DNA from 3 places in the Arthrobacter sp. 92 genome. Region 1 is predicted to be linked to each of the others. Evidence: riboswitches for the same ligand, from Rfam matches in the RefSeq annotation. Region 1 holds a riboswitch; each other region holds the start of a gene.
The links. Region 1 has a riboswitch for thiamine pyrophosphate ahead of thiC (phosphomethylpyrimidine synthase ThiC). Riboswitches for the same ligand answer to the same signal wherever they lie in the genome.
Positions count from the first base shown of each region.

Region 1 (3,269 bases):
TCAAGAACGGCTGCGCGTTTGAGCGCCTCGTCGTGGGTCGCAACAAAGATTTCGGTGAACCCCATGGAGATCGTTCCTCATTCCGTCTGTGGTTTCGGGCCTTTCGGGCGGCCGCGGGCCGCCCGAGCCCTTCCGCATCAGCCTAGCCCAGACGACGGGACCAAGGGTGTTGCGGCGGGGCCCGGATCCGGTTTGGCCACGGGCCCGCGGACCGCAGAGTTGCGCGCCCGCGTGACGTCGCCCCACCTGGAGATGGACGTGCCCGACGCTGGCGGCCGACTCAGGCTGCAACGTCACGGCTTCCTCGGTCAGGGACTGCGGGCCCACTGCGCGGTCGGGGCAAAATTAGGTGAAGCTTCAATTCATTCCTGCCGGCAAGGACTCGCCGCGCAGGACGATCTGCTTCGGTTGCCTTAGGGTGCTGAGCGAGCCCCGGGGATCTTCGGCGCAGACGATGACGTCGGCACTGGCGCCCTCTGAAATGCCTGCCGCGCCGAGCCACGTGCGCGCGCCCCAGGATCCCGCATCCAGGGCTGCTGCGGCCGGGAGCCCGGCGGCGTGCAGAGCCTGGAGTTCGTCCACGATGCGGCCGTGCCGGATCACGCTGCCTGCGTCGGTTCCGGCGTAGATCGCCACTCCGGCCTCGAATGCTTCCAGGATCCGCTCGGCCCTGCCCAACCAGAGGTCCCGCATGTGTGCGGCGTAGCGCGGGAATTTGCTCTCCGCCCGGGCTGCGATCTCCGGGAAGGTTGCAATGTTGATCAGGGTGGGAACGATCGGGACGCGCTGTTCCACGAACCTGGGGATGTGCCGCGGGAGCAGGCCCGTGCCGTGTTCGATGCAGTCAATGCCGGCGTCCAGCATGTCGTCCAGGGTGGTTTCGGCGAAGCAGTGAGCCGTTACCCTGGCACCCTCGTCATGCGCGGCCTGGACGGCATCCTTCACCGCCGAGGCCGGGAAGGAGGCGGCGAGATCGCCGGCGCCGCGGTCGATCCAGTCCCCCACGAGCTTCACCCAGCCGTCGCCGGCCCGGGCCTGTTTTCGCACGGCCTCCACCAGTTCGCCCGGCTCCACCTCCACCGCGAGTCCCCGCAGGTAGCGGCGGGTTCTGGCAATGTGCCGCCCGGCCCGAATGATCCGGGGCATGCCCGGCCGGCGCTGGAGCCACCGGGTGTCGTTCACTGCTCCGGCGTCACGGACCAGCAGGGTGCCGGCCGAGCGGTCCGCCAGAGCCTGCGCCTCCGCCACAGCGTCGGAGACCAAACCGCCCGGTCCCAGGCCAATGTGGCAGTGGGCGTCCACCAGGCCGGGGATAACCCATCCGTCCAGCACCAGCTCCGGCGTCGCGGCCGGCCTGGTGAAGGTCAGTGTGCCGTCCACCGACCACAGCCCGCGCCGTTCGGTGGACGCCGACGTGAGGATGGTTCCGCTGAACTCGATGATTCCCGCCATGAGCTAAAGCTTAAACCTCCCGCGCGTCCCGGCGCCCGACAGCCCCGTCACGGACGGGCACCTCCCAAGGGGGTTGTGGTAGCTTCGTCTACGACCACACGGGTGCCCCTGCAGGGGCTGAGATCGGGCTGATGCAGCCTGCGACCGTTGAACCTGTCCGGGTAATGCCGGCGAAGGAAGTGAGTATTCCTTGAATACGCAAGAAACACAGTTGTTCCCTGCCCAAAATGGGTCCGCCCAGGACGGGGTCGGTTCCGATCAGCCTGAGACCCAGTCGCTGAAATCCCACTCGCTGGCCTTCATCGGCGACGAGGAAAACGGCATCCGTGTCCCGGTGACCACCATCGCGTTGGAGAAGTCACCGGACGGCAGCACGAATCCTCCATTCCAGGTGTACCGGACCGCCGGTCCGGGCAGCGACCCCGTGGTGGGGCTTGAGCCGTTCCGCACCCAGTGGATTGAGTCCCGTGGAGACACCGAGCCGTACAGCGGGCGGGAACGGAACCTGCTCGACGACGGTAAGTCCGCCGTGCGCCGCGGGGCCGCCTCCGCCGAGTGGAAGGGCGGGCAGCCTGTGCCACGCCGCGCCGTCGAGGGCAGGACCGTCACCCAGATGCACTACGCGCGTCAGGGCGTCGTCACGCCCGAGATGCGTTTTGTGGCCCTGCGCGAAAACTGCGATGTGGAGCTGGTGCGCAGCGAAGTCGCTGCAGGCCGGGCAATCATCCCCAACAACATCAACCACCCGGAATCCGAGCCGATGATCATCGGCAAGGCCTTCCTGGTGAAGATCAACGCCAACATCGGCAACTCAGCGGTCACCAGTTCCATTGCCGAGGAAGTGGACAAGCTGCAGTGGGCCACCCAGTGGGGTGCGGACACCGTAATGGACCTGTCCACCGGCGATGACATCCACACCACCCGTGAATGGATCATCCGGAACTCCCCCGTGCCGATCGGCACTGTCCCGATCTACCAGGCGCTGGAGAAGGTAAACGGTCAGGCCAACGAGCTGACGTGGGAGATCTTCCGCGACACCGTGATCGAACAGTGCGAGCAGGGCGTGGACTACATGACCATCCACGCCGGGGTCCTGCTGAGGTACGTGCCGCTGACCGCGAGCCGCGTGACCGGCATCGTGTCGCGCGGCGGTTCCATCATGGCCGGCTGGTGCCTTGCGCACCACCAGGAGAACTTCCTCTACACCCACTTCGATGAGCTCTGCGAAATCTTCGCCAAGTACGACGTCGCATTTTCGCTCGGGGACGGGCTGCGCCCGGGTTCCACAGCAGATGCCAATGACGCGGCCCAGTTCGCCGAACTGGACACTTTGGCCGAACTGACGCAGCGCGCCTGGGAGTTTGACGTGCAGGTGATGGTGGAAGGCCCCGGGCACGTGCCGTTCCACCTGGTCCGCGAAAACGTCGAACGCCAGCAGGAACTCTGCAAGGGCGCGCCGTTCTACACGCTTGGGCCGCTGGTGACCGACATCGCACCGGGGTATGACCACATCACCTCGGCCATCGGCGCCACCGAAATCGCGCGCTACGGCACCGCAATGCTTTGCTATGTGACGCCCAAGGAACACCTGGGACTGCCGAACAAGGACGACGTCAAGACCGGCGTGATCACCTACAAGATCGCAGCCCACGCCGCCGACCTCGCCAAGGGCCACCCGGGAGCTCACGAGCGGGACGACGCCTTGTCGAAGGCGCGGTTCGAGTTCCGCTGGCGCGACCAGTTCGCCTTGTCCCTGGACCCGGTCACGGCCGAGGCTTTCCACGACGAGACGCTTCCCGCCGAGCCTGCCAAGACCG
Region 1 is NZ_CP189863.1:3,339,041-3,342,309, forward strand. Features, by position in the region: gene ACP4XC_RS15515 (hypothetical protein) at 1-65, opposite strand, end outside; gene ACP4XC_RS15520 (amidohydrolase family protein) at 358-1,452, opposite strand; TPP riboswitch at 1,541-1,648, shown strand; gene thiC (phosphomethylpyrimidine synthase ThiC) at 1,643-3,269, shown strand, end outside.

Region 2 (3,269 bases), 350 kb from region 1:
GGCGTCGCGGAGAAGTTGGTAGACGCCTCCCGCGGAGACCGTGGCGTGCGACGCCCCGGCCCGCCCCGCACCGGTCCGCGCGGACCCGGCTGGCTGGTCTTCCCGCTGGGTTGCTCCGATGACCACCGTGCCATCCAGCCGGGGAACGATGTAGACGGGAATTCCGTGGACCATGCCGCGCACGGTGGAGGTCAGCAGCGGCTGCAGGTGCTCCGGGACACGGAGACGGAGGATGTCGCCGTAAACAGGCCGCAGCGGCAGGTTGAGCCCCTCGGGCAACCCGTCGAGTGAGCCCGCCTCAAGACCGTTGGCCACGATGGTTTCGGTGGCGTGCACGGCGCCTCCGCCGGCAAGGCGGACGCCGCTGACGCGGCCGTCATCCCAGAGAAGTCCAACGGCCCTGTCCCGGACGGCGTAGCCGTCGGCAGCGCCGGAAACCCGGGACGTTTGCGCGTGCTCCGCCAGGGCCCCGGCGATCCGGGCCAGGAGCTTCCGGGGATCCACCTGGTGGTCGGCGGGGATGTCGAAGGCGCAGGAGATGCCCGGGCTCAGCAACGGTTCCCGGGATCTGGCCTCGCGGATGGTCAGTGGTTCAACCGTGAGGCCGTGCTCCTGCTGGACCGCGCGGAGGTCGGCGAGGGTGCGGCGGTCCGCGGCGTCGGCACCCACCGCCAGGGTCGACGTCGTCCGGTATCCGGTCTCCGCCGCCTGCTGGTCCGGAGATCCGGCGGCCGGCGGCGAGGCGAGGCTGGCTGCGAACGCCGGCCACAGCCTGGATGACTCAAGCATGAGACCCAGGAGGTCTTCCTCCTGGTAGTGGAGTTCGCTCACAGGTGCCAGCATGCCGGCGGCCGCCCAGCTGGCTCCCGTTCCCGGCGCATGGTCGATCACCACAACGGACCGTCCCGAACGCCTGGCTTCCCAAGCGATTCCGTGGCCGATGATGCCGCCACCGATCACCGCCACGTCCGCATGCAGCGGTCCGGAACCAGGCGCCGCGGAATCAGGCGCCGCGGAATCAGGGCTTGCGGATTCAGGGGTTCCCTGCCCAGGAGCTGTGCGGCTGGTTTGGGGGTTCATACACATCCTTCCCTACGCCGGTACTAACCGGATCAGGTCAAGCGGTCGGCTCTGACGCCCTCTCAGCCCTGCAGCAAATTGTGACAGCTGCGGCGGGCTCCCGCGGTACCTCCCCAGTTTAGAGGAACTAGGCTGGTTCCATGACCGAGCAAGCCGTCCACACCACCGCCCGCCTCTACCTCTGCACTGATGCCCGCAGCGACCGGGGAGACTTCGCAGACTTCGTCGACGCCGCATTCGCCGGCGGCGTGGACATCATCCAGCTCCGCGATAAGAACCTCGAAGCCGCCGAAGAGCTCGAGCTGCTGGAGGTGCTGCAGTCCGCATCCCAGCGCCACGGCCGGTTGTGGGCCGTCAACGACCGTGCGGACATCGCATCCTTGTCCGGGGCTCCGGTGTTCCACATCGGGCAGAAGGACATCCCCCTCAGCTCGGCCCGCAAAATGCTGGGCAAGAACACGGTGATCGGCCTGTCCACGCATTCCGCCGAGCAAGTGGACGCCGCCATTCTGGCGTCCCCGGGCAGGAAGGGGCTGGACTACTTCTGCGTCGGCCCGGTCTGGGCCACCCCCACGAAGCCCGGGCGCGCCGCCGTCGGGCTGGATCTGGTGAAGTACGCCGCGGAGGCAATCCGGCGCTCGGATGTGGGAACTGTGGAAGGCGTGCTCCCCTGGTTTGCCATCGGCGGGATCGACCTGACCAATGTCGAGCAGGTGGTTGCGGCCGGCGCCGAACGCATTGTGGTTGTCCGTGCCATCACCGACGCCGACGATCCGGCCGAGGCGGCCCGCTTGCTGCTGCAGGCGCTGGACGCCGCGGGGTCCTGATCCGGCGGCGGTGTCCGTTGCGTCCGCCGCGCAGCTAGGGCGTCCCGCAGGTGCCAGACGCGGCTCTAACCGGTCAACCCCAGTTGCGTCATGCGCCTGGCGTGCTTCTCGGCCAGCCCAGCCATGACGCCGCCCACCAGGATTTTCGCTCCCGCCGCATCCGCGCCGCCGATCAGGGCGCTGAGGAACGCGTGCTCGGAACCAACCCGTTGTGCCTGGGTCAGCGCTTCGCCGAGCAGCCGGCGGCCCCACAGTGCCAGCCGCGAGGCGAGGCGCGGATCGTCGGCCAAGGCACGTCTGAGCCTCTCGCGGAGCACATCCGTCGTCTCGTCCGAAGCCTGGATGCGCTCGATGACGGCGCGGGCGCCGGCATCCACGTAACGGGAAATCTCACGGTAGAAATCAGCGGACACCGTGTCAATCACGTACGCCTTCATCAAAGATTCGTACCAGTCCCCCGGCCGTGTGCGTTCGTGAAAATGATCAACGGACGTTTGGAAGGGGAGCATGGCGTCTTCGGCATCGATACCCATCTCAGCCAGCTTGGCGCTCACCAGTTCGTAGTGTTGAAACTCGGTGACGGCCATCCGGCCCAGGACCGCCCGGTCGTGCAGGGTGGGCGAATACCTGGCATCGGCCGCGAACCGTTCGAAGGCCGAAAGCTCCCCATAAGCCATCACGCCAAGGAGATCTGCCACGAATCTGTCGGAAGGAGCAGTGTCAGCCCGGGATGTGCTCATCCTTCAAGACTAATGGCGAAAATGGAGCTAATCTGACTTTCGTGTCACACCATCGCCTGTCCCCCAGCGTCCACGAAGAGACCAACCGGCTGGCCGAAGCCCTGAAGGCATTGCGCACCGAGCTGGAGCTACCGGGCCCCTTCCCCGCAGACGTCCTCCAGGATGCCCTGGCAGCCATTGCCGAACACAAGATGCCCGACTTGGATCTGACGGACATCGACTTCGTTACCATCGACCCGGCGTCGTCCACGGACCTGGACCAGGCCCTTTTCATCGAACGGGCCGGCGAAGGCTACAAGGTGTACTACGCCATCGCCGACGTCCCGTCCTTCGTGGCCCCCGGAAGCGCCCTCGACGCCGAAACCCGCCGCCGCGGCCAGACATTTTATGCTCCGGACGGACGCATTCCGCTGCACCCGGAAGTCATTAGTGAACAAGCAGGAAGCCTGCTTGCCGGGCAGCTTTGCTCCGCGTTTGTTTGGGAGTTCGACCTCGACGCCGGCGCCGACGTTTCGGCGGTGCTCGTGCGGCGGGCGCGGATCCGCAGCCGGGCGAAGCTGAGTTATCACGGGGTCCAGGCCGAACTCGACGCCGGGGCTGCCCCGCCGGTCCTCCAGCTGTT
Region 2 is NZ_CP189863.1:3,686,814-3,690,082, forward strand. Features, by position in the region: gene thiO (glycine oxidase ThiO) at 1-1,080, opposite strand, end outside; TPP riboswitch at 1,073-1,194, opposite strand; gene thiE (thiamine phosphate synthase) at 1,221-1,907, shown strand; gene ACP4XC_RS17085 (ferritin-like fold-containing protein) at 1,973-2,647, opposite strand; gene ACP4XC_RS17090 (RNB domain-containing ribonuclease) at 2,689-3,269, shown strand, end outside.
Region 2: another riboswitch for thiamine pyrophosphate. It lies ahead of thiO (glycine oxidase ThiO); the one in region 1 lies ahead of thiC (phosphomethylpyrimidine synthase ThiC).

Region 3 (3,269 bases), 1.3 Mb from region 1:
GACATGGCGGTGAACAGGCACCTGAACAACCTGATGCTGCTGGTGGCGCTGTCCATCATCGGCTTCATCGGCTCGGTGACGGTTGCGCGGTTCGTTGCGGACAGGCGGGACCACCCCAATGAATCCTGAGGCAGTGAGCATGGACTGGCTGATTGATGCGGTTTCGGCCGTCTTTATGGTGGGCGGCGCGGTGCTGTCCCTGGGCGCGGCCATCGGGCTGCTGCGCTTCCCGGACCTCATGAGCCGGATGCACGCGGCCACCAAACCGCAGGTGCTGGGGTTGTTCCTGCTGCTGGCCGCGGTGGGCCTTCAACTGCGGTCCTGGTGGGTATGGCCCGTGCTTCTGCTGGCGTGGATCTTCCAGCTGCTCACCGTACCCGTGTCCGCTCACATGGTGGGCCGCGCGGGCTACCGCACCAAGCACCTGCACAAGGAACTGCTCACCACCGATGAGCTGGAGGCCGTGGTGCAGCGGGCAGCAGATAAGCAGGGCCTCGAGGATGAGGCCTGACCCTGCGGGTTAGACGATGTCCTGGGTCTTGGCGAAGCGGGTGATGGCCCGCTGGGTGCCGCGGTTGGCGAGCACCTGGATGACCGCGCTGACCGATGCCGAGATCAGGGCGAACGTCAGGGCGGAGCGGAGCGTGGTGGGAACATCGTCCTTGCCGCCCTTCGGGGGCTTCTTGCCGGTGCTCTTTTCCCAGATGGTGTCCACGAGCTTTGTGCCGGCGAAGCCTGCCAGGAGGCTGACTCCGGTGCCAAGCAGCTTGATGAAGATGTTCATACAGGAACTCCTTGTGAGGGGAACAGGGCTTTCCCTAGCCTAACGGCATCCGTGAGAGGATTCCCGCCAACGCCTCGACCACCAGTTGGCGCCTGGAGCGGGACCAAGGGCTCTGGCAGCACCTGGCTCGGCCACGTCGTTTGATGCCATGGCTGCAGCAGCATCCGAACCGAAGCCCAGGAAAACCGCCGCCGGATTGTGACTGCCGGCCCGGGAATCACAGGTCATTCAGGTGTAAACTGAGCACCGCCCATAAGGGCGATTTGATACGACAGGGGAGCGCCGCCGTCGGGCATCACTGGAGCAATCCAAGGAAACCGTGGATGGGCGCTGAGAGTGCGGACAGCCGCAGACCCTCGAACCTGATCCGGCTAGTACCGGCGCAAGGGAGTCGAGTTCTCAGAGTGTCCGGTAGCAGGCGGCAACGCCGCGACAAAGCCGGGGAACACTCTCCCCTCCTGTACTTCAGGAGGAAGACATGACTGACATTTCTGCAAAGCAGACGCTGACCGGCAGCAAATACAACTGGCGGGTGGTGGACATTGTGGTGGCCGCCCTCGCCGCCGTGGCCGGCGGCGTCATTTTCTGGGCCTGGGACCAGGGCGCCAACGTGATCTCCACGCCTGTCAACGCGCTTTACCCGCCGCTGACAGGGCTCTACGCCGGCGGCTGGATGATTCCGGCCATCCTGGGCATGCTCATTGTCCGTAAGCCCGGCGCCGCGCTGTTCTGCGAAACCGTGGCCGCCACGGGCGAGCTGATCATGGGCTCGCAGTACGGCACCACGGTGCTGATCTCCGGCGTTCTGCAGGGCCTGGGCGCCGAACTGGTGTTCGCGGCGTTCATTTACAAGCGGTTCAACCTGCCGGTTTCCCTGCTGGCTGGCGCAGGCGCCGGCCTCTTCTGCGGCCTCAACGACTCCTTCATGCCCTGGGGCTGGAATATTGCCTACGAAGCCGGTGACAAGCTCGCCTACATCGTGTTCTGCGCCATCTCCGGCGCCGTTATTGCCGGTGCCGTCTCATGGGTTGCCACCCGTGGCCTCGCCAGGACCGGCGTGCTGAGCTCCTTCGCTTCCCGCAAGGCAGCAACGGAGCCCGTCTTCTCCTGATGAGCTCCCACGACGCCGGTGTCCGCCCGGCAGCAGTCGCGGCACGCGGTTGGGGCTGGCGCCACGCCGGCCGGCCCCGTCCTGCTGTCCGCGCCCTTGACCTGGACATCCGTCCGGGCGAACGGGTGCTGCTGCTGGGCCCCTCGGGGGCGGGCAAGTCCACGCTCCTGCACGCCCTGGCTGGGGTCCTCGGGGACAGTGCCGCCGGCTCCCACGGGGCGGCCGGCGGGGACCCGGAGGATGCGGACGAAACCGGCAGCCTCCTGATCGATGGGGCGCCCCCTCGCGCCCAGCGCGGCCGCGCCGGGCTAATGCAGCAGGATCCCGAAACCCAGGTGGTGCTCTCACGCCTGGGCGACGACGTGGCCTTCGGCGCGGAAAACCTCTCCGTGCCCCGCGAGGAAATCTGGAAGCGCGTGCATGAAGCACTCGACGACGTCGGGCTTGCCCACCTTTCGCTGGACCACCCGACGTCGGCCCTTTCGGGCGGCCAGAAGCAGCGCCTGGCGCTCGCGGGAATCCTGGCGATGCGCCCCGGACTGATCCTGCTCGACGAGCCCACCGCCAATCTCGACCCCGTCGGTGTCCTGGAGGTCCGTGACGCCGTGGGCCGCTGCCTGGACAAGGCCGGGGCCACACTGGTGGTGGTGGAACACCGGGTGGGCGTGTGGAAGGACCTCGTGGACCGGATCGTGGTCCTGCAGCCGGGATCCTCCACGGACCCCGCGGTGCTGATCGACGGCAGTCCCGACCAGGTGCTGGAACAGGCCAGGGATATGCTCACCGCCGCCGGAGTCTGGGTGCCCGGGTACGTGCCGGCCACCCGTGGCCGCTCAGGCGCGGACGCCGGCGGTCAGGGGTCCGGCACCCAGCGGTCCGGCACCGGCGGGGAGCCCGACGCCGGTGCGCTGCTGCTTGCAACGGAGCAGTTGGCCGTCTCCCGGGAAAGGCCCCGCCGCCGCGGTTTCACCACAGTCCCGCCCTCGCCGGTCCAGTCCGGCATAGCAGCCCAGGTCCGCGCCGGCCACGCGCTGACCATCACCGGGCCGAACGGTTCGGGAAAATCCACGTTCGCACTGACCCTCGCCGGACTGCTTGAGCCGGTGGCGGGCAAGGTGTCCGCCACGGTGGATCTCAGCACGGGTGCGGGCATCGATCCCTACAAGTGGCGGGCCGAACAGCTGATCTCGCGGATCGGCACGGTGTTCCAGGAGCCCGAACACCAGTTCGTCACCGGCAGGGTCCTGGACGAGCTGATGTTCGGACCCCGGCACCTGGGCCACGGCGAGGAGCGCGTGGACGAACTGCTGGAGCGGCTCCGGCTGGCCTCCCTGGTGGACGCCAACCCCTACACACTTTCCGGCGGCGAGAAAC
Region 3 is NZ_CP189863.1:4,635,385-4,638,653, reverse strand. Features, by position in the region: gene ACP4XC_RS21640 (monovalent cation/H+ antiporter complex subunit F) at 1-129, shown strand, start outside; gene mnhG (monovalent cation/H(+) antiporter subunit G) at 119-511, shown strand; gene ACP4XC_RS21630 (DUF4235 domain-containing protein) at 521-784, opposite strand; TPP riboswitch at 1,048-1,191, shown strand; gene ACP4XC_RS21625 (ECF transporter S component) at 1,263-1,895, shown strand; gene ACP4XC_RS21620 (ABC transporter ATP-binding protein) at 1,895-3,269, shown strand, end outside.
Region 3: another riboswitch for thiamine pyrophosphate. It lies ahead of ACP4XC_RS21625 (ECF transporter S component); the one in region 1 lies ahead of thiC (phosphomethylpyrimidine synthase ThiC).